Regions from separate parts of the Cobetia sp. D5 genome, predicted to be linked through region 2. Evidence: predicted binding sites of a transcription regulator. Region 2 holds the regulator's gene; the other holds the start of a gene.

Region 1 (4,762 bases), 920 kb from region 2:
CGATGGCGCGAAAGACTTCCTGCATCGCCGGCGCTTCGCCGATGATTTCCTTGGTCAGCCCTTCCGGCACGGCGGCGGGCGCCTTGGATTCACGGGCATGTGCCACGGCGCGCCGTACCAGCGCCAGCGCTTCATCGACATCGAACGGCTTGGGCAGGTATTCGAAGGCGCCGCCCTGATAGGAGGCCACGGCGCTGTCGAGGTCGGAATGCGCCGTCATCACGATGACGGGCAGGTCCGGGTACTTCTCGCGCACGCGCGCCATCAGGTCCAAACCATCGGTTCCGGGCATGCGGATATCGGTGATCAGGACATCCGGGCACTGGCGCATGATGCTGGCTTCGGCCTGATCGGCACGCTCGAAGGTTTCCACCTCGAGGTCGGGTTGTGCCAGAGCGCGCTCCAGCACCCAGCGAATGGCACGGTCGTCATCGACGATACAGACGCGGGCAGTCTCGCTCATGTGTGATCTCCAGAAGTGCCGGCTAGCGGAATGAGTAATCGGAATTCGGTATGGCCGGGGCGCGAGTCACACTCGATCAGCCCCTGATGCTGGTGCAGGATGCCCTGGGCGATCGACAGCCCGAGCCCTGAGCCTTCGGCGCGCCCCGAGACCATCGGGTAGAACAGCGTCTCGCGCAGGCTCTCCGGAATGCCGGGGCCGTTGTCGATGATCGCCAGCTCGCAGACCAGCCGGTGGCGCTCATGGCCCAGCGTGAACTGCCGGCGAGCGCGGGTCCGCAGCGTGATCTCGTAGGGGGCGGCGTCAGGCTGCGGTGAATCGGGCTGTGGCTGCTCATTGAGGGCCTGGGTGGCGTTGCGCGCGATGTTGAGCACCGCCTGGATCAGCTGGCCTTCGTCGCCGATCACCTCCGGCAGGCTCGGGTCGTAGTCGGCGCTCAAGGTGATGGCGCTGCCTTCCGCCTGCAGCAAGGCCCGCACCCGCTCGGTCACCGCATGCACATTGACCGGTGCCTGCAACGGCGGCCGGTTCGGCCCGAGCATGCGATCGACCAGATCACGCAGGCGGTCCACCTCCTCGATGATGATGCGCGTGAACTCCACCATCTGCGGTTCGGGCAGGTCACGTTCGAGAAGCTGGGCAGCGCCACGAATGCCGCCGAGCGGATTCTTGACCTCATGCGCCAGACCACGCGTCAGCACCTTGACCGCCTCCTGGCGGGCGATCAGCGCTTCTTCGCGCGAGATCTGCATCAGGCGGTCACGCGGTTCTATCTCGACCAGCAGTTCATTGGCGCTGATGGGCGTCGCGGTGAAATCCACCGTCAGCGCTTCATTGGCCGCGTTGATGATCTCGGCCTCACGCTGGGTGTAGGGGTGCTGTTCCTCCAGCGCCTTGCGCAGCACATTGATCAGGGTGTCATCCAGCCCGGTCATGTTGTCGGGCGTACTGCCCTTCACACGCACCAGACTCACCGCCAGCAGCGTCTCCGCGGCGGGATTCATCCAGACCATCTGCAGCTGTGAGTCCAGCACCACCACGGCAGTGTTCAGGTGTTCGAGCAGTCGTTGATGCATGGGTTTGTTCGCCATCTGCAGTACGTCCCCCTGTTCTGCAATAACCGCGCCAGTCTGGTGCAGGCACCGAGAACACGGCGTCCGATGCTGTGCAACCATTTCTGGCCCCTCATATTGGCACCAAAATGGTGCAGGCGGAAAATCGCACTCGAACCCGCGTTGCCTCACTTCACCGCCAGGCGGCCCGACATCGACTGGCCCGGACACGAAAAAGCCGCCCGAAGGCGGCCTGTCAGCGAAGGAGAAACGCGCGAAGCAAAAGGCCGCCCAGACGCTGCTAGCCACCGCCAGCATTGGCAGGGTTGTTGGGGTTGCGAGGCAGATTGACGCTGGCGCGCTGCACATAGACCACCTTCGGCTCGCTGGTCTGGCGCACGCGGCCGGTGGAATCCAGCAGCTCCGCCTGGATGACATGCTTGCCACGCTCCAGCGCCGGCACCATGAAGACGGTGCTGTGCATGGCGGATTGAGACGGCGCGCCGTCCACGGTCACGCGCACCTTGTCTTCCGGGCGCAGCTTGGGCTCGATCCCCAGGCGCACCGCCAGATTGCCCGCCTGCCCGGTCTGCAGCGTCTCCTCGTTGGACGGGCTCTGGATGGTGAAGGTGGTATAGCCACGGAAGGCCACATCCACCGCAGGCGCCCGGGTGCGGGTGCTCTCGCTGGATGAGGAAGAAGTCACGCGCGACGGCGTGCTGCGCCGCGACGGCAGGGATTCCGTCGACGGCACCACGCTGAGCGGCGTCAGCTGCACCTTGCTGCCGCCCGCAGGCTGATCACTGAAGACCACGTTGCCGTTGGCATCGACGTGACGATAGACCTGGGCCGCCTGTAGATCGAACGACAGGCTCGACAGCATCAGCGTCGCTGCCAGCAGCAGGCACTGCAGTGGCTCGGGGCGCGCTGCTGGCAGTGCACGCGAGTCAGTCGCGGGGTTCGCGACGCGCAGGGAGGATACGAAGGGCCACATCCGAAGATTCCTGAAGAGAGTCATGGGAGGCCAGAAGCCGCAGGCAGCTCCAGCGGGTTGGGTCTATCGACAGGCGATCCTGCTGCCTGATGACAAGGCTAACAAGTTACAAAGCTTACCGCGTTGATGCCAGCATTTGGGGCCTTCGACAAGACGCCTGTGTGCATTGACTGTCACGCAAGGCTACCACCGCGCCCTGCAGGTCTGTCAGCAGAATGGCCGATCTCAGGGAAAAGGATCAGGGGCAGAGCAAAGGATCAGAGCAAAGAGATAGAACGAAACAGGGCCACAATGAAAAACAGGGCCACAACGAAAACAGGGCCACAACGAAAACAGGGCCACACCTGTCGGTATGGCCCTGCTGTCGTCATCGTCGTGGGCTTGCCTTCACCTGGAAGGCACTCCGTCAGATGGCGTGACTAGCGAATGTCTGCCTCAACCCCGGCAGTACTTAGACGCTGTAGTACATGTCGAATTCAAGCGGGTGAGTCGCCATGCGCAGGCGCTGGACGTCTTCGCCCTTCAGCTCGAGGTAGGCATCGATCATGTCGTCGGTGAAGACGCCGCCCTGGGTCAGGAACTCACGATCGCCGTCCAGCGCGGTCAGGGCCTGTTCGAGGCTCTCGGCCACGGTCGGGATGGACTTGGCTTCTTCGGCCGGCAGGTCGTAGAGGTTCTTGTCCATCGCGTCGCCCGGGTGGATCTTGTTCTTGATACCGTCGATACCGGCCATCAGCATCGCGGAGAACGCCAGGTACGGGTTGGCCGTCGGATCCGGGAAACGCGCCTCGACACGCTTGCCTTTCGGGCTGGCGGTGTACGGGATACGGATGGAAGCGGAACGGTTGCGGGCAGAGTAGGCCAGCATGACCGGCGCTTCGAAGCCCGGCACCAGACGCTTGTAGGAGTTGGTGGACGCATTGGTGAAGGCGTTCAGGGCACGAGCGTGCTTGATGATGCCGCCAATGTAGTAGAGGGCCATTTCGGACAGACCCGCGTACTCGTCACCGGCGAACTGGTTGTCGCCATCCTTCCAGAAGGACTGGTGAACGTGCATGCCGGACCCGTTGTCACCGACCAGCGGCTTGGGCATGAAGGTCGCGGACTTGCCGTAGGCGTGAGCCACGTTGTGGATCACGTACTTGAGTTCCTGAACCTCATCGGCCTTCTTGACCAGGGTGTTGAACTTGACGCCGATCTCGTTCTGGCCGGCGTTCGCCACTTCGTGGTGGTGAACTTCGACTTCCTGACCGATGGCTTCCAGGGTGTTGCACATGGCAGCACGGATATCGTGGAAGCTGTCGATCGGCGGGACCGGGAAGTAGCCGCCCTTCAGACGCGGACGGTGACCCAGGTTGCCGCCTTCCGGCGTGGAATCGGTCGCCCAGGCACCTTCTTCGGAAGAGATCTTGAACATGGAACCGTTCATCTCGTTCTTCCAGTGCACTTCGTCGAAGATGAAGAATTCCGGCTCCGGACCGAAGAAGGCGGTGTCGCCCAGACCGGTGGACTTCAGGAATTCCTCGGCGCGCTTGGCGACGGAACGCGGATCGCGCTCATAGCCCTGCATGGTGGCCGGCTCGATGACGTCACAGCGCAGCACCAGGGTGGTGTCTTCGGTGAACGGGTCGAGGAAGGCAGTGCCGTCGTCCGGCATCAGGATCATGTCGGATTCGTTGATGCCCTTCCAACCTTCAATGGAGGAACCATCGAACATCTGACCGTTCTCGAAGAATTCTTCGTCAACTGTGCGCGCCGGGATGGAGACGTGCTGCTCCTTGCCCTTGGTGTCGGTGAAGCGCAGATCAACCCACTTGACTTCGTGTTCTTCAATCAGGGCAAGTGTCTTCTCAGCCATGGTAATTCTCCGATGGAGCCGGCGGCTCTGGTTACAGTTGGTGTCAGCGTTGTCTGGGGTTATTGCTCTATTTTGTAAGCCTTTTCTCTCATGGTCGGCGTCGTTATGCCAGCCATCAGACAGGATGCTCTAACAATGCAGCGAGCGTGCCAGAATGGCGCACGCCACATCGCTCATTTCAGTAAGCCCATGAATATGCTGAAAAAAAACATCACCATCTTCATGCATGCAGCACGAAAACCCGACCAAAGATGGGCCGACAAGGTGCAAAAAATCTTGCCGCGCAGTGCAGATTCATCATTTGAGTGCACCAAAAAACGCCATTGCTCCACATTGGTGCAAAACACTGAATCCGGGGAATTTTTCCACTCACACCCGATGATCACGTCAGCATC
Region 2 (4,762 bases):
GGTAGACGCTGCGATGCTGGCCGCCGGTGCAGCCCACGGAGACCGTCAGGTAGCTGCGGTTGCTGTCCTGATAGGCGGGAAGCCAGCGTTCCAGCCAGCCGGCGATATCGTCATGCATCGCCTGGACGGTGGGGTAGCGCTGCAGGAATTCGGCCACGCTGTCGTCGCGACCGGTATCGCCGCGCAGATTGATGTCCCAGTACGGGTTGGGCAGGCAGCGGGCATCGAACACCATGTCGGCGTCGGTCGGCACGCCATGCTTGAAGCCGAAGGATTCAAAGGTCAGCGTCAGGTGGCGGGAGCTGTGCTGGGCGACCTGCTCGGTGATCCGCGAGCGCAGGTCGTGCACGCTCAGGTTGGTCGAGTCGATGACCAGGTCGGCCTTCTGGCGAATGGGAGCGAGCGTCTTCTGCTCGATCTCGATGGCCTCGGCCAGGGTATGGTCGTTGTCGCGCGTCAGAGGGTGACGACGACGGGTCGCCGAGTAGCGTTCCAGCAGCACTCGCGAATCGGTGGTCAGGTAGACGACCTGCACGTCCATGCCGCTCTGGCGAACGTTGTCGAGCAATTCGGGGAAGCGGGTCAAGGCTTCCGGCAGGTTGCGGGCATCGATGGAGACCGCGATGCGCCGGCGCGCCGGGCTGTCCTTTTCGAGCTGATCGACCAGTGGCGCCAGCAGCATGCCGGGCAGATTGTCGATGGCATAGTAGCCAATGTCTTCCAGCGCCTGGAGAGCGATGGATTTCCCGGAGCCGGAGCGGCCGCTGATGATCACGATCTTCATGAAGTGCTCTCCAAGGGCGAGGTCAACGTCGAAAGAATGCAGGGGTGGGGCAGAAGGCTGCCCGCTATCAGTGCGCTGTACATCGGCCGATGGGAGGCCAGCAAGACGAAAGCCCGGACGATGTCCGGGCCTGTCATTCAGCGCGCCGGTAATTCGGCGATGGCTTGGGTCAATGCCTCAAAGAGTGCACGCTGGCTGTCTGCCTGGCGCAGGGCCGAGCGATTGGTCGGGGAATTGAGCAATTCCGCGACCTGCCCGAGCAGCGTCAGATGGGTCTCATCCGCTTCCTCAGGCACCAGCAGCACGAACAGCAGATCGATGGGTTCTCCGTCGATGGCATCGAAGTCGATGGGTTCACCGAGCTTCAGAAACGCAGCGATTGGCGTCTTGCAATGCGGGCTGCGTGCATGGGGCACGGCCACACCGTGGCCAATGCCGGTCGACCCCAGTCTCTCGCGCCCGATCAGGCGCGAGAAGACTTCCTGGCTATCCAGGCTGGGAATGTTCTGTGCGATGAAGGTGCTGAAGAATTCAAGCACCCGCTTCTTGCTCCCCCCGGGGACACCGTACAGCGTGCGCTCGGGGGGAAGGATCTGATCAAGTGTCATGGCGGAAGGTCAACGGGTCCCGGTGCCCTGAGAGCGAGCCTGGGACTTTTCCTTGTGTTTGACCAGCTGGCGATCCAGCTTGTCGGCGAGCGCGTCGATGGCAGCGTACATGTTGGGGTCTTCTGCCAGGGCGTGGAGGTCAGCGCCTGCCGCGTGCAAGGTGCAGGCAGCCTGCTGGCGCTCCTTCTCGATCGACAGTGTCACCTGAACATTGGTGATGTTGTCGTAATGCCGTTCGAGGCGAGCGAGCTTCTCGTTGACGTAATCGCGGAGAGGATCGGTAAGTTCCACATGATGCCCGGTGATATTCACTTGCATGGACACGCTCCTTTATCCAGCGGGTTGCCATTCAATTGTAACCCTTTTTGACTACGAGCAAACCCTGATCGGACGCTCTGCAACAGGCTTGACGGCCACCGTCTGGCGATGTTTTCGCACCCTTGCCAGTGGCATCAGATGTCGTGAGCGTCTGTACCGACAATGCCCAAGCTTTGCGCAAAGATCAACGCTGCGCTGCATCGTGGCTCAGTGCTTGTCTTCAACTCAGTGAGGGGTATCGGAGTGGACTTCAAGGGCACGTCTGGTGGGTGGTGCGTGAAAGACGCGCAAGAAGGCGGGTTTTCGTCGCCAATGCCTGCATGTACGTCGCCTTTCAGGCGCTTCGATTGCGTGGAGCAAGCGGCGTTCCGGGAGGTTCTTCGGGTGTCATCCAGGTGCAATACGCGCAAAAGTGACTTTAAAAACATGCGATTGACGGTAAATGACGCTGCCGGAAAGGCGGTTTTTTACCATCATTCTGCGCGCCGTCATGGGCCATGACGGGTAATTGACGAGTGGTTGCCGGGATTACAGGGCACGCGACAGGCGCACCACTGCCCGCGAAGTCAGAGGCTGATGAGCGGACAATCCAGCGCTTGAGGTTGGCGGCGGCTGCCATTGTAGAGGTGAGAGCAGGGGGCATGGCAGCCGCAGGTGACGCGTCAGGCCAGACGCTTGCGCTCGCTGGAGGAGGGGATGCCCATCGCTTCGCGATACTTGGCCACGGTACGGCGTGCGACTTCGATGCCATCGCTGGCAAGCAGATCGACCAGCCGTGAGTCGGAGAGAGGCTTGCGGGCCGGCTCTTCCGCGATCAGCTTGCGGATGCGGGCACGAATGGCGGTGCTTGAGTGGGCGTCGCCACTGCCGCTGCCACCGACCTGGCTCGAGAAGAAGAACTTGAGCTCGAAGACGCCGCGCGGGGTGTGGATGTACTTCTGGGTCGTGACCCGCGAGATGGTCGATTCGTGCATCTCGACCACTTCGGCGATGTTGGCCAGAATCAGCGGCTTCATCCCTTCCTCGCCTTGCTCGAGGAAGTCGATCTGACGCGCCATGATCTCGCGGCCGACCTTGAGCAGGGTGTCATTGCGCGATGACAGGCTCTTCATCAGCCAGCGCGCTTCCTGCAGGTTGTCCTTGAGGAAGGTGTTGTCGGCGGACTTGTCGGCACGCTTGATCAGCGCGGCGTATTCCGGCTGGATGCGCAGCTTGGGCAGTGCTTCCGGGTTGAGCTCGACCTGCCAGCCGTGGCGGGTATGGCGCACCAGCAGATCAGGGATCACGTAATCGCTGGCGGGCTCGCCCCAGGCGGATGCCGGACGCGGATCGAGCGCGCGCACCAGGCGGATGACGTGGTCCAGCTCGTCATCGTCAAGGCTCAGGCGCCGCTTGAGCAGCTTGCGGTCATCGTTGCCCAGTGCCTCGAGGAATTGACGTACCAGGCGGCGCGCCTGCGCCAGCAGCGGCAGATCATCCGGCAGCAGTGCCAGTTGCAGCAGCAGGCATTCGCGCAGGTCACGAGCGAAGACGCCGGTCGGGTCGAACTGCTGCAGACGCAGCAATACCTGCTCGAGCTCGGAGGCCTTGAGGCCGGGCAGGCCCTGGCCGCGCAGGCCATCGACCAGTTCGTCGAGTGACAGGCTCAGATAGCCGGCACCGTCGACGGCATCGATCAGGCTCTCTGCCATCTGGCGTTCACGGCCATCGAGGTCGGTCATCGCCAGCTGCCAGCGCAGGTGGTCCTGCAGGCTCTCGACACTGGTATTGCGATCGAAGTCCGGCCCTTCTTCGCTCCCGCTGCCACTGCCGGAGCTGGTCAGGCTACCGGCGTGGTCCTGGTAGAGGTCCGACCAGTCACTGTCGAGGGGGTATTCCTCGGGAATCTCGCTCGAGGAGTCGGCAGTGGAGATCTCGCTCGAATCCTGTGTCTCGACGACATCCAGCGACTCGTAGTCCTCGTCGAGCTCCAACATGGGGTTGGACTCGAGGGCTTGCTGAATCTCCTGACGCAGGTCGAGCGTCGACAGCTGCAGCAGCTGGATCGCTTGCTGGAGCTGCGGCGTCATGGTCAGCGAGGTGCCGAGGCGGAGTTGCAGGGTGGGTTTCATGGAGTCAGTCAATTCACGGCAAAGGAACGTGCTTACTACGCTATACCGTGACTCGGGGCACTGACAAGTGGTTGCCGTGAATATTCAAGCAACTTGCATGCCATGTTTCCACCAAGGTGGTATGGACGTCATGCATGCGTCTGATGTCAGACATGAAAAAGCCGCTACGCGATAAAATCACGCAGCGGCTTTTGAAGCTTTCGCCTCCGGTGGACTCAGCGCAGCCGCTGACCCTAGAGCGTGAACTCGTGGCCCAGGTAGACGTCGCGCACCTGCTGGTTGGCCAGGATGGAGTCCGCATCACCGTGGGCGATGATCTGGCCATCGCCGACGATATAGGCGGTATCACAGATATCGAGTGTCTCGCGCACGTTGTGGTCGGTGATCAGCACGCCGATGCCACGATCGCGCAGTTGGCGCACGATGCTCTTGATCTCGCCCACCGAGATGGGGTCGACGCCGGCGAAGGGCTCATCGAGCAGCACGAAGTCCGGCTCGGTGGCCAGTGCACGGGCGATCTCGACCCGACGACGCTCCCCGCCGGACAGGCTCATGCCGGCGCTGGCGCGGATGTGCGTGATGCTGAATTCCTCGAGTAACTCTTCAAGGCGTGCCTTGCGGCCATTGCGATCCAGGTCCTTGCGGGTCTCCAGGATCGCCATGATGTTGTCGGCCACCGACAGCTTGCGGAAGATCGACGCCTCCTGCGGCAGATAGCCGATGCCGGCGCGTGCGCGCTGATGCATGGCGGCAGCGGAGAGGTCCTTGTCATCGATGGAGACGTTGCCGGCATCGGCGCGCACCAGCCCGACGATCATGTAGAACGAGGTCGTCTTGCCGGCGCCGTTGGGGCCCAGCAGGCCGACGATGTCGCCCTGGCGGATCTCCAGCGAGATGTCCTTGACCACCTTGCGGCCCTTGTAGGCCTTGGCCAGATGGCG

The links. Region 2 encodes sigma-54, which starts transcription at its own class of promoters, with help from an activator protein. Its sites were predicted from a motif close to TGGCACNNNNNTTGCTNT; they were not measured.
Region 1: glnL (nitrogen regulation protein NR(II)) is a predicted target of sigma-54. The motif match lies at 1,574-1,591, and genes of this name have one in related genera.

The regions. Positions count from the first base shown of each region.
Region 1 covers NZ_CP142020.1:4,119,807-4,124,568, forward strand. The annotation lists gene ntrC (nitrogen regulation protein NR(I)) at 1-463, opposite strand, end outside; gene glnL (nitrogen regulation protein NR(II)) at 460-1,554, opposite strand; gene U0O11_RS17120 (DUF4124 domain-containing protein) at 1,817-2,509, opposite strand; gene glnA (glutamate--ammonia ligase) at 2,961-4,367, opposite strand.
Region 2 covers NZ_CP142020.1:810,318-815,079, forward strand. The annotation lists gene rapZ (RNase adapter RapZ) at 1-784, opposite strand, end outside; gene U0O11_RS03415 (PTS sugar transporter subunit IIA) at 922-1,392, opposite strand; gene hpf (ribosome hibernation-promoting factor, HPF/YfiA family) at 1,402-1,710, opposite strand; gene U0O11_RS03425 (RNA polymerase factor sigma-54) at 2,373-3,821, opposite strand; gene lptB (LPS export ABC transporter ATP-binding protein) at 4,055-4,762, opposite strand, start outside.